3 regions of the Marinobacter alkalisoli genome follow, and region 3 is predicted to be linked to each of the others. Evidence: predicted binding sites of a transcription regulator. Region 3 holds the regulator's gene; each other region holds the start of a gene.
The links. Region 3 encodes sigma-54, which starts transcription at its own class of promoters, with help from an activator protein. Its sites were predicted from a motif close to ANTGGCATNNANNTTGCTNT; they were not measured.

Region 1: flgA (flagellar basal body P-ring formation chaperone FlgA) is a predicted target of sigma-54. The motif match lies at 6,637-6,656, and genes of this name have one in related genera.
Region 2: flgB (flagellar basal body rod protein FlgB) is a predicted target of sigma-54. The motif match lies at 6,689-6,708, and genes of this name have one in related genera.

What each region holds. Positions count from the first base shown of each region.
Region 1 covers NZ_JBJJLB010000016.1:591,970-601,536, reverse strand. The annotation lists gene ACJO3M_RS07305 (hypothetical protein) at 1-575, shown strand, start outside; gene ACJO3M_RS07300 (CBS domain-containing protein) at 572-1,207, opposite strand; gene mnmC (bifunctional tRNA (5-methylaminomethyl-2-thiouridine)(34)-methyltransferase MnmC2/FAD-dependent 5-carboxymethylaminomethyl-2-thiouridine(34) oxidoreductase MnmC1) at 1,275-3,188, opposite strand; gene ACJO3M_RS07290 (peptidylprolyl isomerase) at 3,185-3,790, opposite strand; gene ACJO3M_RS07285 (cyclic di-GMP-binding domain-containing protein, MshE-related) at 4,032-4,769, shown strand; gene ACJO3M_RS07280 (flagella synthesis protein FlgN) at 4,817-5,287, opposite strand; gene flgM (flagellar biosynthesis anti-sigma factor FlgM) at 5,295-5,615, opposite strand; gene flgA (flagellar basal body P-ring formation chaperone FlgA) at 5,795-6,496, opposite strand; gene ACJO3M_RS07265 (chemotaxis protein CheV) at 6,687-7,616, shown strand; gene ACJO3M_RS07260 (CheR family methyltransferase) at 7,657-8,484, shown strand; gene ACJO3M_RS07255 (MFS transporter) at 8,492-9,567, shown strand, end outside.
Region 2 covers NZ_JBJJLB010000016.1:677,153-686,719, forward strand. The annotation lists gene ACJO3M_RS07620 (flagellar basal body P-ring protein FlgI) at 1-681, opposite strand, end outside; gene flgH (flagellar basal body L-ring protein FlgH) at 678-1,379, opposite strand; gene flgG (flagellar basal-body rod protein FlgG) at 1,410-2,198, opposite strand; gene ACJO3M_RS07635 (flagellar basal body rod protein FlgF) at 2,283-3,035, opposite strand; gene ACJO3M_RS07640 (flagellar hook protein FlgE) at 3,110-5,020, opposite strand; gene ACJO3M_RS07645 (flagellar hook assembly protein FlgD) at 5,048-5,725, opposite strand; gene flgC (flagellar basal body rod protein FlgC) at 5,744-6,193, opposite strand; gene flgB (flagellar basal body rod protein FlgB) at 6,226-6,624, opposite strand; gene ACJO3M_RS07660 (Mpo1-like protein) at 6,920-7,231, shown strand; gene ACJO3M_RS07665 (adenylate/guanylate cyclase domain-containing protein) at 7,233-8,666, shown strand; gene queF (NADPH-dependent 7-cyano-7-deazaguanine reductase QueF) at 8,687-9,505, opposite strand; gene ACJO3M_RS07675 (ABC transporter permease) at 9,535-9,567, opposite strand, start outside.
Region 3 covers NZ_JBJJLB010000004.1:101,976-111,542, forward strand. The annotation lists gene lptB (LPS export ABC transporter ATP-binding protein) at 1-275, shown strand, start outside; gene ACJO3M_RS01430 (RNA polymerase factor sigma-54) at 449-1,969, shown strand; gene hpf (ribosome hibernation promoting factor) at 2,054-2,362, shown strand; gene ptsN (PTS IIA-like nitrogen regulatory protein PtsN) at 2,451-2,921, shown strand; gene rapZ (RNase adapter RapZ) at 2,950-3,837, shown strand; gene ACJO3M_RS01450 (HPr family phosphocarrier protein) at 3,845-4,114, shown strand; gene mgtE (magnesium transporter) at 4,226-5,587, shown strand; gene yjgA (ribosome biogenesis factor YjgA) at 5,634-6,155, shown strand; gene ACJO3M_RS01465 (carbon-nitrogen hydrolase family protein) at 6,160-7,002, opposite strand; gene ACJO3M_RS01470 (YhdP family phospholipid transporter) at 7,037-9,567, opposite strand, start outside.

The sequences.
Region 1 (9,567 bases), on a different contig from region 3:
GCAATATCACGGTATACCAGCGTGGAACCGATGGTGGGGAAGTGTTGACGGATGGGCTCTATGGTCTCAGCAATATATGGTTGTTGGGAAACAGCAACCGGCGCTACTCCATCGATGAATCGGGCGATGATGACAATGTCCTGCTCGGTGAGCCCGTGGCCGGAAATAACGGTTTCGTTCTTGGGTATTCCGTATCGGGCCATGTGAATTATGCATTCTCCTATGCAGATCCTTCGCGGACCGGTAAGGACAACCTGTTGACGCTGCAGGCGTTCGATAATGACCTTGTTGTTGCCGGGGCGACAACGGGGGCCTTTGCCGAAGACGCGGTGGACGGCGGCATTCAGCAACCGGTTATTGCGCGTATTTCACCGGGCGAGACGGTGACCAGCGAAGAGGATAATCCGGATGCCTGGGATCTCTGGAGAGTGCAGCCGAAAATTGATGGTGCCCGCATCGAAGCGCTGGCCAATTACCGTGATGACGAGATTGTTACCCTGCTGCGTGAGAGCGTCGGAGGGAGCATTGAATGGAAGATCGTACTGTTCTCAGCGGAGGGCAAGCGGCTGAACTAAACGTTACCCTGCTGACGACCTGCGGCGGCGTACAGCTTCAGATAATCGGTACTGGTGACGATGCCGGCGGGCGCTCCCTGTTTGTCGATGACCAGCGCGGCATTCAGTTGATGGGCCAGCATCAGCCTTGCCAACTGGTGGGCGTCGGTTTCCGGCGATGCCGTCAGGAATGCCGGCAACTCGATATGTGCCAGGCTATAACTCATGGCGTTAGCCTGGTTCTCGTGCAACCAGGCGAGAAGCCAGCGCAGGTCGATCAGCCCGGCGACATTGTCCCCTGCGGTGACCACCAGGTGGTGTACGCCATGGTCATCCATGGTGGTCAGGGCTTCCGACAAGGTTGCGGTGGCCGGCAGTGAGTGGATAACCGGTGTACAGATGGTCGATACTGGAAGGTAACTGCGTTGTTCCCTGGGCTCGTCATAGGCCGCGGAGCCATATTCTTCCATCGCCCGGTGATGGGCAGGAGAATGGCTGGCCCGCTGAAATTCCGCATCCGTCACTTCGCTGTGGCCAGTGTTAATGGCGTGGGATTCCGTCATTTCCGTCACGTCACCCACGCGGCGTCCCCGAAAGATTTCCGGTAGGCGAGTTCCGACAGGTCTGCCGGGTTCACTGACAAATATGGCCATGGGTATCTCCGGGGTTTGAGTGCCCTTTCATTGGTTATCGGCCGTGTTGCGGAAACCTTCAGTCCGATCACCCACTGGATCTGGAAATTTTCATCCTATAACACCTGTGCGGGTCCACCCGTTTTGATAGCGAACGGGGCAGGCATGGCGGTTGCCCCGTGAGCTTATCCGCAAGGAATTCCGCGAGCAACGGGGCATAGGTGAGGCCCTTGCTGCCGAGCCCGGTGAATACGAACAGGCCATCAAGGGTACTGCCTTCCAGATTGGCCAGCTCGCCCGCAGCCGGTTGATAGTCATGGGTCGTGCACCGGAACCCGACCCGTCCCTGAAGCCGGGCTATCTTTGACTCTGCCGGCGGCTTGTCTGGCCAAAGGTCGGGAAGCATGGCCGTCAGTTCGTTGAGATTTTCCTGATGGCTGTCCAGGCTTTGCTGTGGTGACAGGTCATGAAGGTCAAAGGTGGCGCCGGTCACGCAGAGTCCGTTGCGGGCAGGGTTGATGTACCTGGGGCCGCAAATCACAGCACTTGGTGCGCGGACGCTGTCTTCGGGCAAGTGGCTGACCTGGCCGCGTATTGCTTTAAACCGGAATGCGCCCGTGCCACCCGCCATGGGGATCAGTTCCGGTGTCTGGTGACCGGCGCAGAGGACGACCTTGTCGGCGCTGATGTCGGTTCCAGCACCCGGGATCAGCCACCGATCTTCCAACTGCGTAAGGCGGCGGACATCCATGGAATAATGGCGGCGGATGTTGGGATGATCCGTCAGTGTCCGGCAGAGGGATGCTGGTTCCAGCCAGCCACTGTGGGGAAACCACAGCCCGCCTGTGCCAACGGGTATACCGGTCAGCTTGCCGGCGGTTGCCGAATCCACCGGTGTCACTATGTCCGACGGGTAGTGGTTACGATTCAGGAATCGCTCCTGGCGCTGTTGCTCCTGATCACTCCAGGCTGTTTGCAGCAGCCCGGTAGGGTGCCAGCCGTTGCCCGTTAACGGTGTGTAATAGCGTTGGCTGAACAGCAGGGAGGTCAATGCCAGTTGGGTCTGGGCGTTGAATTCCACGCCCAGCTTGACGTAAAGAGCGCCCTGCAGGTTGCCGGATGCGGCTGCGCCAGCATCACCGGCTTTGTCTATCAGGGTGACTTCAACCCCTCTCTCGGCGAGGTTTCTGGCTAACAGGCTGCCTGCGATACCGGCGCCGATAACCGCGACGGAGCCCGGTTTGCCGGCTTCTGGATTCGGGGTGGCAGACGCAGGAAGCGGGATTTCACCCGCAATCATATCCCGTTTACCGCCGAACCCGGCGGTTTTGATCATCGCAAAGCCGGTGTCCGTGAGCGCACGCCGGATTCGGCCAACGGCGGTGAAGGTGGCCAGAGTGGTACCCGGTTTGCTGTGTTGGCGGACCTGACTGATGGCATCGTCCAGCCACATACCCGGATTCAGAGAGGGGGCGAAGCCGTCCAGGAACCATGCATCGGCGGTGAATTCCAGTTCCCGCCAGGCATCCAGAACATCCCCGAAATACAGCGTCAGACGAACCCGCCCCCCATCCAGCAATATTCGGTGGACTCCCGCCACCAGTGGTGGGTATTGATCGACCAACTGGTTACTGAGGTCAGTCAGTTCCGGCCATAACTTCATTGCCCGGACCAGGTCGTCCCGGGTCAGAGGATAACGTTCCGCAGACACAAAGTGGAGGGTGGCGTGCTGGCTGGCGGGACTGTTCCGCCAGGCCTGCCAGGTCGCCAGGAAGTTCAGGCCGGTACCAAAGCCGGATTCCGCGACAACAAACGAGGCGTGTTTCCCGACCCGGGCAAAGCGTTCCGGTAATCGATTGTGCCCGATAAAAATATATCGGGTCTCATCCAGCCCGTTGTCCCGGTTGAAATAGAGATCACCGAACAGCCGGGATTCCGGAACGCCGTCATGCCACAGGATATCGGCCGGCTCCATGGCCGGCGCTGTTACTTCTGCCATCAGTTCCCGGAAGCGTTGCCGCTATTGATAATGGTGATGTTGTTGATGGTCACCGGTTCCCGGGGGACATCCGCCATGCCGCCGGAGTGACCGGTTGGCGTGCTGGCGATCGCATCCACGACACCCATGCCTTCGGTTACTTTTCCAAAGACTGCATATCCCCATTTTTTGGGGTTGTCCGATGCGTTCAGGTATGGGTTGTCTACAACATTGATAAAGAACTGGGAGGTCGCTGAGTGGGGCTGGCCGGTACGCGCCATGGCAATGGTTCCCCTCAGGTTTTTCAGGGTGGGGCTGCCTTCGTTGGGGATCGGGCTGCGGGTGTCCTTGCGAACAAGGTCGCGATCAAAACCACCGCCCTGAATCATGAATCCGGGAATCACCCGGTGAAAGATCGTGTCCCGGTAATAGCCGCTTTCCACATATTCAAGGAAGTTTGCCACGGTTTCCGGAGCCACATCCGGACGAAGCATGATCTCGATAACGCCTTCGCTGGTCTCCATGCGGACCTGGGGCAACGGGTTATCCGCGGAGCGGGGTTCTTCCGCCAAGAGCTGAGTGCTGAACGAAAGTGACGCCATCAGGATCAGCAAGAAACGGGTCACAAAAAGCGGGGAAGCGGCCTTGGATTGCGATTGGTTCTGGGTCACCTTGTTCACTCCGTGGAAAGTGCTGGCCATCGGGCAGCGGTAGCTTTGAGTAGTCGGATGTTAGCAGATATTCCTTCGGGAACGGATAATCTCCATGCACGATGCGTGGTGATCGTCTAACCTGTCTTAAGATTGTTAAACAACAAAATAGCGCCGGGCCGGGATGTACGGTGAGTGCAATCAAGGGAGGGGCCAAGTGAAGATCCGTCAGGGATTTGAAGAGAGATCAAGGCTGGGGCGATTGCTCATCAACCGGGGGTATTTATCTCCGGTACAGCTGGAAGAGGGATTGCGCCTTCAGGAGGAAACCGGTCAACGCCTTGGGGAGGTGCTGGTACAGGCCGGGTGGATCACCGAGCGGGAGCTCTACAGGGTTCTTAAACACCAATCACGGTACCGCAACGCTGCAGCGTTAATCACCATGGTGGCATTGCCGCTGCAGCCGCTGGTCAGTTTTGCGGCCAGTAGTGGCGCAGACTCTCCGCAGGCAGCTTCGCCGGATTCCGGAGAGATGTATCGGAGCAAGGGGTTGTCACCGTTGAGTGATGACGATCTGGCGAGGGTGGTCGGGCAGGGGGATAGCGCGTTGGCGCAACGTATTGCTGCCGCCACCGCCATGGTGCCGGGGGGCGGTGAAGGCAGCCAGGAGCCGGATGTGGTGGAAGGTATCAAGCTGACGGCCCATATTTTTGTTCCAATCCTGAACTTCCTGGACTCCGACCTGACCATTAAAGGGGTTCACTATCGCGACGACGAACCCCGACATCAGCTCGGGACTGATGGATCGCTCACCCTGGCTTTCCCGGAGCGGATAGAGGAGATCCGCATGGATAACATCCGGGTCAGTGGCGGGCGAACGCCGGCGCTGGGCAATGTCAGCATCCACGATATCCGTTTCGATCCGGCTTCGCGGATGACCATCTATACCCGGTAAGGCCTGCAGGCACTCTGCAGGCATTCCGGAGAGTGCGTTGGCCGGGATCAGGCGCTGGCCAGGATGGTTCTCTGGGAAGCGCCGGTCTGTTCGCCATGGGCGCCGTAAAGCTTTTGCTGGCTGCTGGCGCCACGGAAGATGTCTGTCAGGCGCGACAGGCGCTTCTGCATGTGGCTGATGACGCGACCGTTGTTCTGGTTGATCTCCTGGCAGAACGTCAGGCGCTCATTGGCCTGCGACCACAGCGACGCAAGATCGGATAATCCGGCGCTGCGGATAAAACGGGATGGCGCTCCGCTTTCCGGGCGATAGCCCATGGCAACGAGGGTATGAATTTTTTGCCTGGCACGGCCGCGGATCTGGTCGAGCAGGGTGTTTTTCTCGGTCGTTATTGCTTGCAGTGCCTGCATGTCCGAGGAAGAGAGGCAGGACTTTTCCTGCTCCAGAATATCCGCCAGTGCATCCAGTTGACGGATATCCTGAGAGAGAAGGTCTTTCAGTTCATCGATTGCGGCCATGATTTACTCACCCGAATATGCTTTTATCCATCTCAAGCATTTTCTGGGCCAGTTTCTCGGCGTCAACCTTGTATGAACCATCGGCCAGCGCCGCACGGATCTGCTCAATGCGGTCATCATCCATTTCCGGATAATCACCCAGCTTCTGTTCCAGCTGTTTCAGGTTCTTGGCCTGATTGCTCAGATTTACGTTCTCACCGCGGGCACCCTGGCTCTTGGCCTGCTCGGGTGCCTGGGGCTGGGCATTCTGGGTGGAGCCAGACTTGTCGGCCGTGGTTCTCTGGGTGTTGACCTGGCCGGGACCAATTCCATTAAAGTCAACTGACATATCGGTACCTGCTTACCTTATTGACTGTACGGGGGACAGCATTCGCGAATTTTATACCTGCGTATCGGCCGTCAGGCCGGAAGCTTTAGCGAATTTTTAGCTCCAGAAGATTACACTTCTGTCATTCGCAGAGCGTGGAGCGGCAAGACTCTGCCGCCTGCGGAAAAAGCGCGCCGCACCTACATAGGAATTTCAACCTGGCCCGGGGCGGTCACCAATGCTTTCACGGTGCGGGACGATGACAGATTCTCTACCAGTACCTGGTCGCCCACGCCCGCGTCGGCCATGGCCTTGCCGCGAGAATTGACCGAGAAATTTCCACTTCTGGCGGTGATGATAACATGATCGCCTCTGGTCACCGCTGCCGGAGCTGAGAGCAGGTCTGGCGTCATCAGTGTGCCGGCGTTGACGCCGCGTCGCATCTCCATGCCCACCAGCTGGTCAACGTTGGTAATCACACCCTTGCGGGTGGCATTAACCACGACTGAGTCCGTTTCGATCATGTTCGCCATGACCCGCTCTCCCCTGGCCAGTGGGCGCGCGGCCACAAGGCCTTCTCCGGTAATGGACACGGACGCGTTGAGAAACATGCGCCACGGCCGTTCGCCGCGACACGAGATCTGTAACGTCGGTTGCGTGGTTTTCCAGGGATCACCGCTGAAACTGACGTTCAGGGGGGCGTTACAGGTGGCCAGGGCCAGTCGGCTGTCCAGTCGGCCGGTTTTGTGTATGACCTCGAAACCGTTGTCCGCCTGTTGTTTCGAAAACTCGTCAAGGAACGAAGCCGCAGCGCTCCTGATCTGCTCGGCGGTGGTGTTTGCGGCCTGCACCAGCACCGGGACAGACGTTAACAGTGTGACGACAAAAATGGTGATGCGCATACGCTGCGGTTTGTCCTATGCTGTCAATTGTCAGTGGAAGATCCCGAAAAGCTTAAGGGTTCGGGGAATCGGCCGTTAACTTCACATAGTGAGTCAAAATTCCGGCGAAAAGCTGGTTTCATCCGCTCTTGAGAGCAGAAAAAGCAAAATGCATGCCGGCATGTCCGCGGGCAGACCTGGGGGAAAAGTAATGGCAGGGGTACTCGACAGTGTAAATCAGCGTACGCAGCTGGTGGGGCAGAACCGCCTGGAGCTCCTGTTGTTCCGTCTTCGCGGCAGGCAGATGTATGGCATCAACGTTTTCAAGGTAAAGGAAGTCCTGCAGTGCCCCAAGCTGTCGTCGATTCCCAAAAGTCGTAGCGTGGTTCGGGGGGTCGCCCATATCCGCGGTGAAACCATCCCCGTCATTGATCTGGCCATGGCCATCGGCCATCCCGGAGTTCCCCGCGAGGAGCTGGCGAACAGCTTCGTCATCATCACCGAGTACAACCGCAAGACCCAGGGGTTTATGGTTACCGGTGTTGACCAGATCGTGAACATGAACTGGGAAGATATCCTGCCGCCGCCCAAGGGTGCCGGCAACGATGTGTACCTGACGTCGGTCACAAAAATGGACGACAAACTGGTTGAAATCATCGATGTAGAAAAGATTCTTGCAGAAGTTTCTCCGCTCAGGGACGATGTTAACCAGGATTTGGTGGCCCGCAGCGCCGGGCGTGTTCAGGCACACCTGCCTGTGCTGGTCGTTGATGACTCCAGTGTCGCGAGACGGCAGATAGAGCGATGCCTGACCGCCATCGGCATGGAGGTTGTTACACGGGACGATGGAAAGCAGGCTTTTGATTACCTGAAAAAAATCACTGAAGATGGTTCCAGGGCCAGCGATCATTTGTCCCTCGTGATTTCCGACGTCGAAATGCCAGAGATGGATGGTTACACTCTGGTGACCCGATGCAAAAACGATCCGGCGTTACGGGATATGTTTATTATGCTCCATACCTCACTGAGCGGTGTGTTCAATACCGCAATGGTGCAGAAGGTTGGCGCTGACGAGTTTATGGCAAAGTTCAGTGCAGATGAGCTGGCCGAGAAGGTTATGGAAATAATTGATCGTGCCTAGGGCCGGCGATCCTTGCAGATTCACCTGACGCAGAGATTCAATGAAAGCGGACATTACGCCACAGGAATACGAAGCTTTTAAGACGTTCCTGCAGGATGCCTGTGGCATTCTGCTGGGTGAGAACAAACAATACCTCGTAAAAAGCCGTCTGCGCCGCATTCTCGAAGAAAACCAGCTTACTACCCTCGGGGATCTGCTGGGGCAGCTGAAGCGTCCGGGCCGCAGCAATCTCAGGGAGTTGGTCATTGACGCGATGACCACCAATGAAACCCTGTGGTTCCGCGACAACCACCCGTTCCGGATTCTTCAGGAAAAGCTGCTGCCTGAGTTTGCTGAACGCAAATCCATGCAGCCTTTGAGGATCTGGTCGGCTGCCTGTTCCACGGGGCAGGAACCATACTCGGTGGCCATGATCATCGAGGAGTTCCGGCGTCAGCGCCCGGGTAAACTCCGGGATGTGAAGCTGACTGCAACGGATATATCCAAAAGCGTTCTGGAAGTCGCCCGCAAAGGTGAGTACGAAATGATCGCGATTGGGCGCGGGCTGTCCCCGGAGCGCCAGAAGCAGTTCTTCGCGCCATCGTTGAACGGCGGCTGGCAGATACGTCCCCAGATCAAGAGCATGGTGGAGTTCAAGGAACTGAACCTGCTGGAGCGGTATATGCTGGGCAAGTTTGATATTGTCATGTGCCGCAATGTGTTGATATATTTTTCTGCGGAACTCAAAAAGGACATCCTGACGCGCATTCACGCCACCCTGAACCCCGGTGGTTACCTTATTCTGGGCGCGTCGGAATCACTCAATGGATTGCCCCACCTGTACGAAATGGTGCAGTGCCACCCGGGGATTATTTACAGGAAGAAATAACCCGCCCATGCCTCTCAACGTCTGGATACTGGTTGCCGCCCAGGCACTGGCCATGTGTACGGCCCCCTTCATTGTCTTCATCGGCAGCATCCATGGCCGGATCCTGGCGCCGTCCCCCGAGTGGGCCACTCTGCCGGTAGGGCTGGTGGTAGTCGGCACTGTGCTGGCGATCAAGCCTGCAACCTGGTTGATGGAGCGCCTGGGTCGAAAGCCGGTCATGCTTCTTGGTGCATTGATGGGGGTGCTGTCCGGTCTGACGGGCGGGGCCTCGGCCTGGCTTTCCAGTTTTCCGCTGCTGTGTCTGGCAGCCATTGTCGGCGGGACAGGGCTGGCGGTAGTTCATCAGTACCGCTTCGCCGCGATGGAATCCGTCAAGCCGGAGTTGGCAGGCTCCGCCGCGGCGCGGGTGTTGCTTGGTGGCCTGATTGCCGCGTGGCTGGGACCTGAAATTGCTCTCCTCGGCAGTGCGGGCCAGGGGGATCACCCGTTCCTCGAAGGCTGGCTGGGGCTGGGCGTCGTCCAGTTACTGGCGATGGGGGTGTTGGCGCTGGGCTATCGCGCAAAAAGTGAACTGGTCAGGGAAGCTCCGGCCGGGGGCGGTCGACCCCTGAAAGACATCCTGCGTGCCCCCGTGGTGTGGACCGCCATCAGCGGAGCAGCCATTGGTTATGCCGTGATGAGCTTTATCATGACAGCTACTCCGCTAAGCATGACCGAGATGGCCGGCCACGAACTTCCGGACGCCAAACGGGTGATCCAGATTCATATTGTTGCCATGTACCTGCCGTCGCTGATCAGCGGCTGGCTGACCCGGGTGGTCGGCATTCCCCTGATGATGGCCGGCGGGTTGATAGCCTACCTGGCCTGTATACTGCTGGCGTTCAGTGGCATCACTTTCCATCATTACCTGTTTGCGCTGATTCTGTTGGGTGTGGGCTGGAATTTCCTGTTCGTTGGTGGCACCACCCTGTTGCCCAAGGGGTACAGGGATGAGGAGCGTTTCCGGGTTCAGGGGCTGAACGATATGATGGTGTTCAGCTCCCAGGCTGTCGCGGCACTCAGCGCCGGGGCTGTGCTGACGGC
Region 2 (9,567 bases), on a different contig from region 3:
CGGTGCCTTCACTGACACTGACGTGGCGTCGTGGGCGTAAGCCATGTCCGGGCCGAGCGTGTTGTTAATGGCCTCTACCACACGGCGCGCTGTTGTGAAGTCAGCGCGCAGCAGGTTAAAAGTAATCGTGTCACCCTTGCTGAAGGGGGAAAGCACTTCCCGCTCAATGGTGGCGCCATTGGGAATCCGCCCAACCGACGGAACGTTCACCGTAATCCGGGAACCATCCTGCCCCTGAGCGCCAAAACCACCTACCACGAGACTGCCCTGGGCCATGGCGTAGATCTGGCCATCCGCGCCTTTCAGTGGCGCCATCAACAGGGTTCCGCCCCGGAGGCTGTCCGCATTACCGATAGAGGAAACTGTAATATCCAGCTCCTGCCCAGGCTTGGAGAAAGGCGGCAAAGTGGCACTGACGGTCACCGCTGCCACATTGGCCAGGTTCGGGTTAACCCCTTCCGGCAAGGTAATGCCAAACTGGTTCATCATGTTGCGGAACGTCTGGTTGGTGAATGGCGCTTTGTCACCGGTGCCATCCAGACCAACCACCAGCCCGTACCCGACCAGCTGGTTGTTACGTACACCCTTGATCCTGGCCAGATCCTTCAGGCGGTCCGCCAGCACAGGTGACGCCACCACAGACAATGCCAGAACAACAATCCAGAAGCGGATCATCCTCATAATGGCCACCACTCACTGTTAAAGAAGCGGGACAGCCAGCCCATTTGATTCGCCTGGTCAAAATCCCCCGTGCCACCATAGGCAAAGCGGGCATCGGCAATACGGTTGGAGGCAACGGTGTTGTCCGGCGCGATATCCTGGGGGCGAACCAGACCGGTAAGGCGGATGTACTCATCGCCATTGGTCAGGGACAGCCATTTCTCACCACGGATATGCAACACGCCGTTGGGCAGCACTTCCGTGACCGTCACGGTGATACTACCCGCCAGGCTATTGCTCTGGTCCGCTTCGGCCTGGCCTTCAAAGTCCCGCTCCTGATTGATATTGGTCGCCACATTCAGGTTGTTCAGCCCCAGGATTCCAGGTTCCGGCAAGGAAATATCCTGGTCCTTGGTAATGCTGGTTTCCGCGTTTTTGCTGGCGCGGGTGGACTCCTCAAGCTTCACCGTCAGGACATCCCCCACGTTCAGCGCCACCGTATCACCGTAAAGGTTGTGGTTACGCTGGGTCTGGAAAATGGCTCCGGATTCCGGATCGCGCTGCATCATTGCCTCGGCCCGCACCGGCGCGTACGCCGGATCATCCGGAACTGCCCTGGGCCGGCTCATGGCGGTACATCCCTGCAACACGATCAACACGCCCACCAGCGCCAGAGTGCTGATGGAGGTTGTGCTACTTGTTATCGCGATGCGTTTCATTGTCTGTCCCCTCTACGAACCACGATCGGATCAGCCGATGTTGTTCGTAATAAACTGCAGCATCTGGTCGGTGGCCGACACCACCTTGGAATTCATTTCATAGGCACGCTGAGTGGTGATCATGCTGACCAGCTCTTCCACCACCTCGACGTTGGAGGACTCAATCATGCCCTGCTCAACCGTACCGAGCCCGCCAATGCCAGGCTCGCCTTCAGCGGGGTCACCGCTGGCGTTGGTGGCCTTGTAGAGGTTGTTACCAATAGCCTGCAACCCCTGGGGGTTAATGAAGTCCACCAGGGTGATTTCCCCCAGGTTGATCGGCGCTGCCTGGTCATCCACTACGGCAGTGACGGTGCCGTCCTTGCCAATGGTGATGTTGGTCGCGTTCTCCGGCACGTTGATGTTGGGCTCCAACGTATAGCCATCCGGATTCACGATATCCCCGTCCGAGTTGAGCTGGAACTGGCCGTCCCGAGTGTAGGCGAGCTGCCCGTCCGGGAGCAGAATCTGCATGAAACCGCGACCGTTAACCGCCATGTCCAGCGGCTGTTCGGTCACCTCAAGGTTGCCCTGGGAAAACTGTTTGGTCGTGCCGACAACACGCACACCGGTGCCCAGCTGAAGGCCGGATGGAAGCTCGGAATTTTCGGTACTCATACCGCCGGGCTGCCGGTTCACCTGATACAGAAGGTCCTGGAACACCGCGCGGTCCCGCTTGAAACCGGTGGTGTTAACGTTAGCCAGGTTGTTGGAAATGGTGGACATCTTGGTGTCCATCGCGCTTAACCCGGTTTTACTGACCCAAAGTGCTGGATGCATGTTTATTCTCCTTGCCGGTGGACTCTGTCAGGCGGCCATGTTTTGCCGCTTTCCTGTCCATCCGACGACTGTGCCCAAGGTTTATCAGAGGTTCTGCAACAGGCGTGCCGAAGCCTCGGAATTTTCATTCGCGGTGGTCATAACCTTCACCTGCATCTCGTACTGCCGCGACAGCTGCAGGTTGGCAATCATTTCCTCAACGGCATTCACGTTGGAGCTTTCCAGAAATCCGGAGGCCACGCGCATATTTCCATCCGGCGGCTCAGGACCATCCAAAGCCTGGTCCGGCTTGCGACGCATATACCCGTCATCACCCTTCTCCAGCGCGCCGGGCGGTGGGTTTACCAGCTTCAGGCGATCCACTTCCACCAGCTGATCCGGCGGACCGCCGACAGGAACGATGGAAACGGTGCCGTCGGCGCCAATCTGAACGTTATCGAAAGGCGGCAAAGCGACAGGGCCACCGTTGCCCATAACCATGTCACCGCTGGCATTGCGAACCAGTCCGTTCACATCAATCTGCAGACTGCCGGACCGGGTAAAGACTTCCTCACCGCGCTGGTTCTGAACCGCTAGCCAGCCGTCGCCTTCAACGGCAACATCCAGCTTGCGGCCGGTTTCCATCAGCGCCCCGGCGGACAGATCCGTCCCCGGCCGCTCGGTCATGGCGTAGGCGCGGGTCGGGTGATGCTCACCGAACACCGGCATGCTACGAGCCTGGGCGAAGTCTTTCTTGAACCCTGTGGTACTGACGTTAGCCAGGTTATTGGCGTGGGCACGCTGGGCCAGCATGTTCTGCTTGGCGCCAGACATCCCGATATAGAGGGCTTTATCCATGGGAAAACTCCTGCCGGAATTTTGACTGTCACCAGTCTTCCTGCAGGAGTTATGCCAGAATTGCGTTTTGCGGATTATCTCAGGTTGATGATGGTCTGGGTGACCGCATCGGAGGTTTCAATGGTCTTCGCGTTCGCCTGGTAATTGCGCTGGGCAATGATCAGGTTCACCAGTTCCGCAGACAGGTCCACGTTGGAATCCTCTACCGAACTGGCCTTGATGGAGCCCAGGGTTCCGGTATCCGGGGCGCCGATGATCGGCTGACCGGACTCGAAGGTTTCCACCCAGGTTGTCTCCCCTACCGGCGAGAGTCCATCGGTGTTATTGAACGCCGCCAGGGCTACCTGCCCCAACGCCTGAGACTGGCCATTGGTGTATCGGGCAAACAGCACACCCTGATCGGACACATCCAGACCGGATAAACGACCCGTGGTATAACCGTTCTGATTCTGATCATTTACCCCAAAGGCACTGCCATACTGGGTGGTATTGCTCAGGTCCACCACAAACGCAGAAGTGGTGGGCGGATCAGGAATCGGTGTGACCACTTCCTCCCCGGGAGCAGGAGGACCATCCGCACCATTGGGCAGGCCATTTGCGTCTTTCGGCACCCAGTCATCAATAACCACTTCACCATTCGGGTCGCCATTGATCGATTGCAGATCACCATCCTGGTTGAACCTGGCTGTATAGGGTGTCTCATCGGTACCCGCAACCATTTCACCGTCAATCTGCATGTAGATCGACCATTCACTTTGACCAACTCCATCACCCGGCGAAGGCTCCTTCACGAAGAACTGGGTCAATTCGTGGGAGTTGCCCAGGCTGTCGTAGATCGTGGTGGATGTAGCGTGGTTGTATGTGCGCTGGTCCAGCGGATTGAACTCATTGGTGATCCGGGTCTCGCCTGCTGTATACGCGGCCTCAAACGTGCCGGTTCCGGCGGGATCAGTCAGTATGCCGGCCACCTCGCGTTCAGTGGTCACAAACAGATTGCCACGCTCGGGAGCGGCAAATGACTGATTGCCTGCTGCGCCGGTCGTGTAGGACATATCGACAGTGAACCCGCGACTGTCGGTAATGGAAATATCATCACCGCTGTCGGAAACCTGCGCTTGCAGAGTGTTCAACTCCGAGTCATTGATGGCGGCAGCCAGCGAATCCAGATCGGTAATGCCATCACTGCCACGGAAAGTCACGTTGTCGCTTCCGTTCAGGGATATGGTCAGCTCAAAGTCCGGATCAGACAAATCACTGGCTAGCTGAGTCATATCAAACTGTTCGGACAGGTCAAACTTTGTCCTGGCGGAAGCGTTAACGCCTTTCTGAGAACCCAGAAGTTCAGCCACCTCATTTGCGGGCTGATCCGTACCAATGGAGATGAGCTGCGACGTGGTACCGTCGGAATACTCGACCTGGAAAGCATCACCGTCCAGGTCTGCCACGTTCAGATCTTCGCCCAGATCACGTATGCGGTTTTCCAGCACACTTTCCCTGGAATCCAGATTGAGATCAGTGCTCAGATTGGTGGTCCGCCTTGGCGCCAGGTTGTCGGTCTCCACCTGCAGATCCCCACGAATGCCGGACAGATTACCGTCGTCATCAGCGGTGAAGCCCTGCACACGCATGTTCTGGTTATTGGTAATAAATCCGTCTTTGTCGATGCCAAACTGACCGGCACGGGAATAGCGAACTTCTCCACCGTTATTCAGGACAAAGAAGCCATCACCGTTGATCGCCATATCCAGTCCGTTATCGGTAAAGCTGATGTTGCCCTGACCGAAAGACTGCTTCACGTCCTGCACCCGCACACCATCGCCCACCGGGTTGTTGCCGGAACTCAGGAAACCGCTGGCATAAAGGTCGCCAAACTGTGCGCTGCTGCTTTTGAAGCCAACGGTACTGGCATTGGCAATGTTATTACCGGTGACGTCCAGATCAACGGACGCTGCCCTCAAACCGCTAAGCCCTGTATTAAAAGCCATAATTCACCTCGTGGTTTCGCACCGGTATCAATTGATTTGTTCTACGTCCGACAGGGCAATGGAGCCCATGCCGGCCAGATTCAGTGTGACTTTACCGCCCTGACCGAGAGAAACGCTGTCCACATTGGCGCTGACCATGGTGGCCAGCTGCTCGGTTCCGCTGGGGTAGGAACCCTCAGCCACAATGCGGTAGGGGCCGGGTGGCAAGGCATTGCCGTTGCCGTCCGTGCCATCCCACTGGAAGGAAGCAACGCCGGCCTCACTGGCGCCCAGGTCAATCTGCCGTACCCGTTCACCGTTCTGACTTTCAATGGACAGACGCAACCCGCCGGTGGATGCCGGAACCTGAATGGTGCCGGTGATCTCGCCTTCGCTACCAAGTATGCCAATTTGCGATGGCGCCAGAACGGTCCGCCCCACCATCGCCGACGCCTGCAGCGCCTGGGTGGAGCGGAACTGGCTGCCCAGTTCATCCACACTCCGGGACACGCCCTGCATTTCTTCAAGGGAACTGAACTGGGCAAGCTGGGAAATAAATTCGCCATTATCCTGGGGTTCAAGCGGATTCTGGTTCTTCAGCTGGGCAATCATCAGCTCCATGAACTCGTTCTTGCCGAGTTCGTTCGTACCGTTGCCGGCACCGCCCTGCTGATGACGAAAATCGCCCAGTACATCAGAGACATTCGTCGGGTTAATTGCGCTCATCGGTCGGTCCTCGCCCGGTTACTGCTGCCCAAGTGTAAGAATGCGCTGCATCATGGATTTGGCCGTGTTCATAATGTCCACGTTCATCTGGAAGCTGCGGGATGAGGACATCATGTCGGCCATCTCCTCAACCACATTGACGTTGGGATAGAACACGTAACCGTCTTCGTTGGCAGCGGGATGGTTTGGTTCATAACGCATCTGCAGTTCCGCATCACTCTCGACAATGCCGTCCACACGAACCCCGGCGCCGGGGCCTTCGTCGCTCCCGAACGCCAGATCTTTCTGGTCCGGGTTCAGCATGGACTGCTGGATCGCGGCAAACACGGGCTTGCGTGCCCTATACGTGCCTTCGGTGCTGGAACTGGCGGTTTCCGCGTTGGCAATATTGGATGCCGTGGTGTTCAACCGCAGTGACTGCGCAGTCATGCCGGAACCGGCGATATCAAATATGTTACCCAGGGACATGTTGATGCTCCTCAGCTAGTGGCTGCGCCCGATTACTGACCTGAAAGGGCTTTCTTCAGCCCCGAGAATTTGCCGTCCAGAAACTGGAAGCTCGCCTGGTAGTCCATGGCATTTCTCATGAACCGGCTCTGCTCCTGCTGGGTGTCCACCGTGTTGCCATCCACGGAAGGCTGGTGCGGCACGCGGTAGAGCAGCTCGTTGTCCTGGCCACCGGGCGTCGTATCCATGTGGGCGTCGTGAGTCCGCTCCATGTTGAATCCGCTGACACTCTGCTGTGCCTTTTCCATCATCGCGCGGAAATCGACGTCCCTGGCTTTGTAGCCTGGGGTATCGGCATTCGCGAGGTTGTTCGCCAATACCTCACCACGCTGAACCCTGGCTTCCAGGGCGTGCTGGTGAATACCCAGTGCTTTATCAAAGGAAATTGCCATATTGCCTCCAGAACCTTGTGCCCGGCCCTGCATTGGTTTGCCGGTTCACCTCTTTGCAGTAGACAAAGCAACGTCGATGCCAGTTTTCGGGAGGCTATGAATACAGCGGGCTGGAGAGGGTCAGGCGGCAAATTCGGAGGTCTTGCCGGAAGAGATGGCAGGAGAAGCGGCAATGACTTTCCCCTGTGGACAGATTCGGAAAGGCCCGAACTGAATTGTGGCTTTTCTGTATAACTGTTAACCTTTCGTCGTAGTCCGACTTTCGAAAAACTATAAATGAGCCGGTAGCGAAACCATGAGTGAGCAAAGCGCTTTTCGCAATTTTTCTGAGTTCTATCCGTACTATCTGGAAGAGCACAGCGACTTGACCTGTCGCCGGCTCCATTTTGTCGGCAGCCTTCTTGTTATCATCGTTGCCCTTTACGCCATTGTAACCGCCAAACTGGTCTGGCTGCTGTTGCTGCCCGTGATCGGTTACGGATTTGCCTGGGTCGGACATTTCTTCTTCGAGAAAAACCGCCCGGCGACCTTCAAATACCCATTGTACAGCCTGATGGGGGACTGGGTGATGTTCCGCGACATCCTCATCGGACGGATACGCTTCTGATATGATGAGCGCCCCCGTGGATCTGCGCAATGCCAGCGCCAGCAAGTCCACTGCCGTGGACGCGCAGATTGATCCCATCGCCATTCCGCCGATGCCGGATTACAACGGGCGCATCCTTGGGTTCACCGCCGCGGCCGCCATTATCGCCGCGGGTGTTTTCCAGGGCGCATTTCCCGACTGGATGCTCTGGATGATCGCCGGGGCGCTGATCTGGCCTCACCTGGCGCACCTTCTGACCCGCCGCACCTTCCTCAGACATTCCTCTCGTATCCGCCAGAAAATGCTGATGGTCGATTGCGTGATTGGCGGCGGCTTTGTGGGTGCTATCGGAGCAACGGCCATACCATCCGTGTCGGTCATGATGATGCTGATGTTCAGCTGCCTGATTGTCGGCGGCTTCCGCCAGTGGGTGTTCGGCTCCGTGTTCATGGCGGCATCCCTGTCGGTGGGGCTCGCCATTTTCGGGCCGGCGAAGAGTCTTCAGGCGCCCCTGCTGACCAGCATTCTGTCGCTGCTCGCAACCGGCCTGTATATCTGCGTTACGGCTTTCTATTCCCACCAGCAGGCCCGGGCGCTGATGATGGCCAAGAGCCAGATCCAGAACCAGCGGGAACAGTCCATCGCCCTCTCCCACAAGTTGTCCAAGTACCTGTCTCCCCAGGTCTGGCAGTCAATTTTCACTGGTGAGCGGGACGTGCGCCTGGAAACCCAGCGCAAGAAACTCGCCGTGTTCTTCTCTGACATCAAGGGCTTTACCGAGCTGTCCGAGGAAATGGAACCGGAAGCGCTGACCGAACTGCTCAACCACTACTTCAACGGCATGTCCGAAGTGGCGCTGAAATACGGCGGCACCATCGACAAGTTCGTTGGTGACTCCATTATGGTGTTCTTCGGAGACCCCACCAGCCGGGGTCAGAGGGAAGACGCCTTTGCTTGTGTGTCCATGGCAATCGAGATGCGCAAGCACATGAAGATCATGCGCCAGAAGTGGCGTAGCCAGGGTATCAAGACTCCGCTGGAAATCCGCATGGGCATCAGCACCGGCTATACCACGGTCGGGAACTTCGGCGCGGAAAACCGCATGGATTACACCATCATCGGCAAGGAAGTGAACCTGGCCAGCCGGCTGGAATCCCTGGCCGATCCCGGTGAAATACTGGTGTCCTATGAAACCTTCTCACTGATCAAGGACCGCATCATGTGCCGGGACAAGGGTGAGATTACGGTGAAAGGCTTTGGCAAGCCGGTACCCATTTATGAAGTGGTGGACTTCCGCCGTGACATGGGCCCGAACCGCAGCTTCCTGGAACACGAACACAGCGGGTTTGCCATGTACCTGGATTCCGACAAGATCACCGAAAGGGAACGTCAGGCCATTCTGAACGCCCTGGAAGATGCCGCCGACCGCTTGCGGCAGGAAGAGGAAATTCGCTGACCCCCTCCCCCTTCTGAGTTTTACTGGCGAATCAGCCGGGCCCCGGGACCGTCGTCCGGATCGGTGCTGCGCCAGGGATTGATATCCAACCCGCCCCTGCGGGTATAACGGGCACACACCATCAACGCTTCCGGTTTGCACCTCGCCATAATGTCGGTAAACAGGGTTTCCACGCAGTGCTCATGGAAATCCTGCTTCTGGCGAAAGCTGACGATGTAGCGAAGCAATCCCCTGCGATCCAGTTTCGGCCCGGTGTAACGGATCATCACCGTGCCCCAGTCCGGCTGGCCAGTCACCGGGCAGTTGCTTTTCAGCAGATGCGAGCACAGGCTTTCCGATACCACCTCGCCAGACGCCGACAGGGATTCCGGCGCGTATTCGTAGGTCACATCGTCAACCGTGCCGCCGTCAATCAGTTCATAGCCTTGCGGGCGGCCTTCCGCCATGGCGCCCTCATCCACGCTGCGTATGGTCACCTGCACCGCCGCGCCACTGCCGCTGGACAGATCCCGGGTGATCACATCCGCGACCTGCTCAGGCGACGAAAACACCGCCTGGTTCAGGGAGTTCAGGTACAGCTTCAGAGACTTGGATTCGATAATGTTGGGCGAAGCAGCCGGAAAACGGATTTCCGCCCAGGCCACGGCCGGCACACCATCGGCACGCAACCAGGACACCTCCCAGGCCTGCCAGAGATCCTCCCCGAACCACGGCCAGCGGCCATCCGACAGACCAATGCGGCGACGGTTTTCCTCCCGCGGCACAGGGAAAAGCAGATCCGGATTGTAGCGGTCCGGGTATTCACTGAATTTGCCCAGGGGGGCATCGTTAAGGGCCATGGTGTGTCCTGTTAAAACGGTCCTGAAACTTAGTGGCGAATGCCTTTGCCACGCTTGAGCAT
Region 3 (9,567 bases):
CACTGGCCATGGAGCCGGCGTTTATCCTGCTGGACGAACCGTTTGCCGGTGTTGATCCGATTTCAGTCAGCGATATCAAGCAGATAATCCGCCACCTGCGGGACAAGGGCATCGGCGTTCTGATTACCGATCACAACGTGCGTGAAACCCTGGATATCTGTGAGAACGCCTACATTGTGTCGGGCGGCCACATCATTGCCTCCGGCAATTCCGAGGAAATCCTGGCCAACCAGCAGGTGAAAGAGGTTTACCTTGGCAATGAATTCCGACTTTGACGTAACGCATATTCCGGCACCGCCGTCTTCATGACCCAATTGTCATGTTGGTGACAAGCAAGTACACTCGGCAAAGAACTTGCTTGGTCTGGCAAGTAGCCAGCATACAACGAATTTTTTTGCAATCACCCGTTAAGACGGTGCTATTGAGTCACGGATCCTGAACCATGGTTATGAAAGCGTCATTACAGTTAAAACTGGGTCAGAGCCTGACCATGACGCCCCAGTTGCAGCAGGCGATCAAGCTTCTGCAACTCTCCACACTGGACCTGCAGCAGGAAATCCAGCAGGCGCTGGACTCGAACCCCATGCTGGAAACGTCGGAAGATGACGACGCGCCCGACGCCAACGAATCCGGGCAGGACAACGAGGAGTCGGCCAAGGCCGAGGAAACCGCTTCAGCGGCGGAATCCGCCACCGATTGGGATGAATCCGAGAACGGCCCCGACTGGTCGTCGGAGAACGACATTCCCGACAACATCCCCGATGACCTGCCGGTAGACACCGCCTGGGATGACATCTACCAGTCCGCGCCAGCACCGGCGGCCCGCAACGACGACGAAAACGACAGCGACTTCGAAACCCGCAACTCCCCGACGGAAACCCTTCAGGACCATCTCGAGTGGCAGCTGAACCTGACCCCCCTCAGCGAACGGGACCAGGCCATCGCCCACGCCCTGATGGACGCGGTAGACGAACGCGGATACCTGACCACCTCCATTGAGGAAATCCATTCCGGACTGCTTGACGACACGGAAGACGACCCGCTGGAACTGGATGAAGTGGAAGCTGTGCTGCACCGCCTGCAACACTTTGATCCTCCCGGCGTCTTTGCCTGTGACCTGCAGGGGTGCCTGCTGATCCAGCTGAACCAACTGCCCCCGGACACCCCCTGGCTGGCCCAGGCGCGACTGGTTATCACCCATTACATCAACCTTCTGGGCAACCGGGATTACGCGCAACTGCTGCGCCGCAGCCGCCTGAAGGAAGACCAGCTGCGGGAAGTGCTGGCGCTGATCACCAGCCTCAACCCGCGCCCGGGCGATTCGGTGGACCGGGCGGAGCCGGACTATGTCATTCCCGACGTGATGGTTCGCAAGCATAACGGGCGCTGGCGTGTTGAACTCAACCCGGACATTGCGCCGCGGATCCGGGTCAATGCCAGCTACGCTTCCCTGATCAAGCGCGCGGACAGCAGTGCCGACAACACCTACCTGAGAGATCAGTTGCAGGAAGCCAAATGGTTCATCAAGAGCCTGCAGAGCCGGAACGAAACCCTGCTCAAGGTGGCAACCCGCATTGTCGAGCACCAGCAGGGATTCCTGGATCATGGCGAGGAAGCCATGAAGCCGCTGATCCTCTCGGACATAGCCCAGGCCGTGGAAATGCATGAGTCCACCATTTCCCGGGTGACCACACAGAAATACATGCACACCCCCCGTGGCATCTTCGAACTAAAGTACTTTTTCTCCAGCCATGTCAGCACCGATGAAGGCGGAGAGTGTTCCTCAACCGCGATCCGTGCCATGATCAAGAAACTGATTGCGTCAGAAACTCCGAAAAAGCCATTGAGCGATAGCAAAATTGCAGCCATGCTAGGAGAACAGGGCATCAAGGTAGCCAGGCGGACCGTAGCCAAATATCGGGAGGCTATGCACATTCCGCCATCCAACGAACGAAAACGGCTGGTTTGACCCGACAGGATCCGCCGGCGTGAACAGCGCTGGCACACCGTCAGCCCTTAACAGGGGCCGGCAAGATGACGACAGGAGACGCCTATGCAACTCAATATTTCAGGCCACCATGTAGAATTGACCCCCGCACTGAAAGATTACGTATCAGGCAAGTTTGAAAAGCTCGAGCGCCATTTTGACCACATCAGCAACTGCCAGGTAACGCTTGAGGTGGAGAAGGTACGGCAGATGGCGGAGGCGACACTCCATGTGATTGGCGGTGAGATTCACGCAAAGGCGGAAAACGATGACATGTACGCAGCGATTGATTCGCTGATTGACAAGCTGGACCGTCAGATTCTCAAGCACAAGGAAAAGAACGTCGATCGTATGCATGGTAACGGCGCCCGTTAAGGCGCTGTTTTCCAGGCATTCAAAACAATCGAGCTGCGGCATGGGTTAACATGCCGCAGCCTTTTTTTTACGGAATTGCAGTCGATCCATGAGCGACACATCCCTGACTATCGAAAACATACTTGCACCGGAGCTGACCCTTTGCCGGGTAGCTGCGTCCAGCAAGAAACGCGTTCTGGAATTCATTGCCGAGGAGGTAAATCAGCAGGACGCCTCCCTCAGTGAGACCCAGATCTTCAACAACCTGATCTCACGGGAGCGGTTGGGAAGTACCGGCATCGGCCAGGGGATCGCTATCCCTCATTGCCGCCTGGACGGCCTGGACCGAGTGGTAGGCGTGCTGTTTACGCTGGAAGAAGGCGTGGGCTTTGACGCCATTGACAATCAGCCGGTGGACCTGGTGTTTGCCCTGATTGTTCCCAAGGAAGCCACCAGCGAACACCTGGAACTGCTCAGCCAGCTGGCGGAGAAGTTCAACGATCGCGGATTTTGCGATCAACTGCGGCAGTGTACCGATGCCCAGTCTCTTTACAGCCGCATGCTGGACAGTAACGGCTGATATTTTACTGACCGGAGGCAAACAGGCGATGAAACTGATTATTGTCAGTGGCAGGTCGGGCTCAGGGAAAAGTACGGCGCTGCATGTACTGGAAGACCTTGGTTTTTACTGTATTGATAACCTGCCCATTGGCCTGCTCTTCCCCCTGACCAAGGAAGCCGCCAGCCACAGCGACACTCCCGGTCGCCTGAAGAAGATGGCGGTCAGCATTGATGCCCGCAACCTGGCGGGTGAACTGACCAATTTCGAAGCCATTTACCGCCAACTCCAGAATACCGGCGTGACCGTCGAGATCATTTACCTGGACGCGGACGAACAATCCCTGCTTCAGCGTTTCCATGCCACCCGGCGCAAGCACCCGCTGAGCGACGACAAGACCTCGCTCCGTGAGGCCATCAGCAACGAGAAAAAACTGCTGGAACCGCTGTCCAAACTGGCCGACCTTTACGTCAACACCACCGGCATGTCCATGTATGAGTTACGTGACATGGTCAAACAACGGATCGTCGGTCGCAAGGAGCAGGAACTGGCGCTGCTGTTCCAGTCGTTCGGGTTCAAGCACGGCGTGCCACTGGACTCTGACTACGTCTTCGACGTGCGCTGCCTGCCCAACCCTTACTGGGACACAAGCCTGCGACAGTTTGTCGGCACTGAGCAACCGGTCATCGATTTCCTGGAAAAGGAACCACTGACCCGCAAGATGGTCGAGGACCTGACCACGTTCCTGGAAAGCTGGCTTCCTACCTTCGCTGACAGCAACCGAAGCTATATGACCATCTCCATCGGCTGCACCGGCGGCCAGCATCGCTCCGTCTACGTCTGCGAACAACTTGGCCAGCATTTCCGCCAGAAGTACAGCAACGTTCAGGTGCGCCACACGGAACTGCCGCACCTGCAACCCCGGGACCCAGCGTAACCTGCTTATGATTCGCCGAAACATCACCATTATCAACAAGCTGGGGTTGCACGCACGGGCAACCGCCAAGCTGGTTGCAACGGCGTCCGCTTACCAAAGTACCGTGAGAATCTGCGGCAAGGGCCGTGAGGTTGATGCCAAGAATATCATGCAGGTCATGATGTTGGCGGCCAGCAAGGGAACGGAAGTAGAGCTGATTGCAGACGGCGAGGACGAACAACAGGCCATTGAAGCCCTGGCCGAGCTAATCAATGACTATTTTGGCGAAGGCGAGTAAGGCCCCGTCTCGCTCGCCGGGCGGTTTTCTTCGACATTCACCTACAACTCTTTCTCACCTGTACCGCCTAACTCCGCTATAATACGGGGGTTTTCTGACTGTGGGTGATTCATGACCGATATTCTGGAAAAAAGCCAGGCCCGCCAGCGCCTTCGCTCCCTCAGCGAAGCGTTGGACAGTGGTGCGCTGAAACAGGTTGCACGCATCCTGAATGGCGGCCTGAGCCCCAGTGATATTGCTCACCTGCTGGAATCGTCACCGCCCCGCCAGCGGGCTCTGCTGTGGAACCTGGTCGATAAGCAGCTTGAAGGGGAGGTTCTCCAGTACCTCAGCGATGACATCCGGGGCTACTTCCTCAGCCAGCTTAATGCCCAGGAACTGGCGGACATCCTGGAAGATTTCGAGTCGGATGACCTGGCCGACTTGCTGCAACAGCTGCCGGATACCGTCATCCAGGAAGTCCTGGATACCATGGACGAGCAGGACCGGCAGCGGGTAGAGGAAGTTCTGTCCTACCCGGAGGACACCGCCGGCGGCCTGATGAACACGGACACCATCACGGTGCGCCCGGACATCAGCATCGATGTGGTATTACGCTACCTGCGCAGGCACCGCAACCTGCCGCCAATGACCGACAGCCTGATCGTGGTGAGCCGGCGGGATGAGTTCATTGGTATGCTCCCGATCACCAAGATGCTGGTCTCCAATCCGGCGGCGACGGTGCGGGAAGTGATGGACACTGACATTGAACCCATTCCGGTGCTGTTGTCGGACACCAAGGTTGCCACCCTGTTTGAGCGCTACGACCTGATTTCCGCGCCGGTAGTGAATGAGGATGGTCGCCTGCTGGGCCGTATCACCATCGATGACGTGGTAGACGTTATCCGCGAGGACGCAGACCATTCGCTGATGAGCATGGCCGGTCTGGATGAGGACGAGGATACGTTCGCGCCAATCCTTAAAACGACCCGGCGCCGGGCCATCTGGCTGGGCATCAACCTGATTACCGCGTTCATTGCGTCCGGCGTTATCGGCATTTTTGAGGACACCATCGCCAAGGTGGTTGCACTGGCGGTGTTGATGCCCATTGTCGCCAGCATGGGCGGCATTGCCGGCAGCCAGACCCTGACCCTGGTGATCCGCGGCATGGCCGTGGGCCAGATCAGCGGCGTTAACGTCCGCTGGCTGCTGAACCGGGAGTTTGTGGTGGGCATGCTCAACGGCGTGCTCTGGGCCGTGGTGGTTGCCACGGCCGCAACGCTCTGGTTCAAGGATGTGTTGATTGGGGGTATCATTGCCGCGGCGTTGATTATCAATCTGGTAGCCGCCGCCCTGGTGGGTACGGTCCTGCCGCTGTTTCTCAAATCCCGTAATATTGACCCGGCGCTGGCCGGCAGCGTGATTCTGACTACGGTTACGGATGTGGTGGGTTTCATGGCCTTTCTTGGGCTGGCTACCATATTCTATGCATAAATCCCTGTCGGATGAGCGAAGCGTAATCCGACGAACAGGCAACATTATGAACGATCACCAAGACAACGACGCGCCGGAATACTCTGGCCCCAGCAAATCCCAGCTGAAGCGGGAAATGCACGCCCTTCAGGATCTCGGCAAACGCATGCTGGAGCTGAGCAATGACCAGCTCGAAACCCTGACCATCAGCGACACCCTGAGGGCTGCGATCGAGGAATCCCGCCGCATTCGCCAGAATGAGGCCAAGCGCCGGCACCTGCAGTTCATCGGCAAGGTGATCCGCCAGGAAGACGATCCGGATGCCCTGAAGCGGGCGATTGATGCATTCGACGCCGGCAGCGAGGAACACACCCGCCGCCACCACCTGGCGGAACGCTGGCGTGACCGCATGATCAGCGAGGGCGATTCAGCGGTGGGCGAATTCGTGAACTATTGCCCCGGCGCCGATATCCAGCACCTGCGCAACCTCGCGCGTAATGCCCGCAAGGACGCGGAAAAGCAGAAGAATACCGGACAGGCGAGAAAGCTGTTCCGGTATTTGCGGGAAGCGATTGACGACGTGGAGTAGTTTTTTATAATCGCCGATGTTCCCAGACTGGCATGCGGGTGCGGACGTTGGCCAGGTGGTCGGCGTCCAGGGCTGCGGTCACCACTCCGGGGCCTTCTTCTGTAATCTCCGACACCACCTTGCCCCAGGGGTCGCAAATCAGGCTGTGGCCGTAGGTACGGCGGCGCTCGCTATTCTGACCGCCCTGCCCGGCAGCCACCACCCAAACCTGGTTCTCGATAGCCCTGGCGCGGATCAGCGCGTGCCAGTGGGCGTCCCCGGTCTGCCAGGTGAACGCACTGGGCAGGCAGATCCAGTCCGCCTCTTTGTCCCGCAGTGCGCGAAAGAGTTCGGGGAATCGCAGGTCATAGCAGATCGCCATCCCCAACCGGCCAAAAGGCGTTTCAATAGTCACCACGGCATCGCCGGGTTCGAACGTATCGGATTCCCGGTATTGGCCGTGGGCGTCTTCCACCATGGCGTCGAACAGGTGAATCTTGTCATACCGGCCAACCTCTTTGCCCTGATCATCGTAAACCAGGGCGGTGGCGCGGACCCGACCGTCGATCGCTGATCCGTCCGGGCGAGTGCCCATGGGTAATGAGCCCCCCACAATCCAGATCCCCAACCGGCGCGCCTGGTCAGCAAGGAATTGGCGGATGACCGGCGCGTCTGATGCCTCCTGCTGGCCACAAGTGACCATCTGGGAGGTGGCCAGCACCGCAAAGTTTTCCGGCAACACAGCCACACGGGCTCCTGCCCGCGCCGCTTCAGTCAGTAACCGGCCGGCTTCGCGCAGGTTGGCATCAATATCGTGGGTACTCACCATCTGGATGGCGGCGACGGTGGGTGCAGAAATATTGGTCATGGTCAGGCTCCGTTATCGTGCCGGGTTACGGGAATCACTCGCCGGTGTCGAATACCCGCCGCAGGTCTACCTCCGGCTCATCCCAGCTTCCGGTTACACTATAGGACGCACTGGTCAGTTTGCTCAATGGGTCTCCAAGAATCTTGTCCAGTACGAACAGGGCCCCGCCAATGGGCGCCCCGGCTCCCATCAGCAGTGCAGCCAGCGGCAGATTCTGGGTCAACGGCAAGACCACCACCAACCGCATGTCCAGGGTTTCTTCCTCCATGTCGGTTGTACCGGACAGCTTGAAGGCGCCGGATGGCCCCACCACCTGTAACTCCGGATCCCAGCTAAGCAACCCATCGGTAATCACGGCTTTGCCGGAAATGGCGTCGAAGGCAACGCCCGCCTCGTACAGATCGGAGAAGTCCAGCTTCAGGCGACGCCAGAGGGTATCGGCGTTCAGCAGGTTGAACACGCGGAACACCTGGGCGGTATTATTGCGTTCCAGAATAACACCGTCATCCAGTCGCAGGCTGACCGACCCGCTCAGGGCCTCGAACCCGAATTCATTGGGGCGGCCCGGCCAGTCAAGGTCCAGCTGGATAGCGGTTTCTTCGTTACGCAGCGGTATATCGGCATCAAACAGGTTGCCCAGGTCTCCCAGGGTGCCGCCCTCGATATTGCCCGCAAAGCGAGTCATCTCCCTGTCGCCGGCAATACTCCAGGTCATGTCACCGGCCAGTTTCAGCGAGTTGAGCTGGCCCTCAATCGCCTCCACCTTCAGGCGAAGGGGTTCCGGTCTGAGGCGAAAGGCCCAGCGGCCCAGCTCATCGTCGTTCAGCCTGAGTCGGGCGATACTCACGTTGATATCCGGCCACTCCCCTATTTCCAGCGCACGAAATGCTTCCAGCTGCTCATCAACCGTCAACAATTCGCTCTGATCCGGCTCTGTTCCGCCTTCACGAGTCAGATGAAGACTCTCGAAATCAGCAGTAATGGGATCATCGCCATCCGGCAGCACCACTCGCCCGACTGCCCGGTCCGAGCGGGTGTTGACGACCCACTGATCCCCCAGGTCACTGGCCGCGACGTCAATGTTCGTCAGTAGCTGGCGCCCCAGCCACAGCCGCTCGATATCCAGATCAAAACCACCGGATTTCCGTAGAAGATCAAATGACAGCCGGTTCTCCCAGGTCACGGCAATGCCAAGGCCACCTTCACGGGCCGGATCAATGGTCACGCTCAGGGGGGCCCCCTCATCCGTGGTCTTGGCCAGCGGTTCGGGCCAGTCAACGGACACGCCTTCCAGGTTGGAACGGATGGTCACCGTCGAGGCGGTTTCCGGCGACACATTCAGGGTGGCGGTGTAATCCGTTTCGCCCTCCAGACCCAGGCCCACATCGCTCCCAAGGCCCGCACGGGTAAACGCCTGCGGCAGGCTGATCCGCCCCCGCTGCTGGATGGTCATGGCGCCGCTGCCGTCATTCCGAGACAACGTGACAGTAACCGGATCACCCAGGAACACCGCTTTCAGCGGCTCACCAGAAAATCCGGAGGTATTACTGAACCCAAGCTCCCCCGACAACTGCTCCCAGACCAAATCCGCTTCCGGGTAGGCGACCTGTCCGTTCTGTGTCGCCACCCTGGCTTCCACGTCCGGCTCGCCACTACCATCCAGGGGCATCTGCAGCCCCAGATCCAGTTGATAGTCACCACCAACCGATATGCTCCGCCCGGCAGCCCCCGCCATTTCGCCCAGCGGGCTGTTCTCCATCCAGTACGACACCGCCGCCCCTGGAACCGCCGCAGATGCGTCCACGAAGAGCCGCAGGCGATTGTCCACCGGCTCCACCCGCACCTGCCCCCGCTCGAGTTGCAGTTGTCCGGTGGTGCCCTGCTCCAGCTCAACCCGGGTCTGTCCGTTGTGAATGAACACTTCGCCCCGGCCGTTTTCCACGGCCGGCCAGCGCTCGTCGTAACGCACGCTGGCGTTATCGAAGCGATACCGCATGGATGACACGAAGGACCCCGGTGGCGCGTCCCGGTTGATCAGCCCGTGACCGTAATAGACGCCCTCGGTGATATCCGCATCGGTAATGGCTGTGGTCAGCCACTCATACAGCCCGGGATCAACCACATGCACCGGCACAAACTCGGCCAGCATGTCAGCCTCACCATTCCTGACGCCCACCTGCAGGCTGAGGTTATCCTCACCCTCACGATCCATGCGCAGATCAAACGCCCCGGTCAGTTCGGTGTTCTCGCCATATTCCATGCGGATGTCGTCGGACCAGACCCGGGTAATGGGCCCCTCCATCTGCCACGCCACCCTCGCACCGAGCGAGGTCATTATCCAGTTATCGCGAAACAACAGGGGAAAACCCAGCGTCGCGTTTTCGCTATCGGCCACCACATAGCCGCGACGGTGATCCATCACGATACGACCATTCAGCCCCCGCACTTCCGGAGCCCCGCGATAGGCTTCGACACTGACGTCGTCCAGCATCCCGAAGAGCTCAAACCCTTCGCCGTCCTGACCGGGCACCTGCACACGCAAATCGTCAAGCCGGCCCCCCGGGC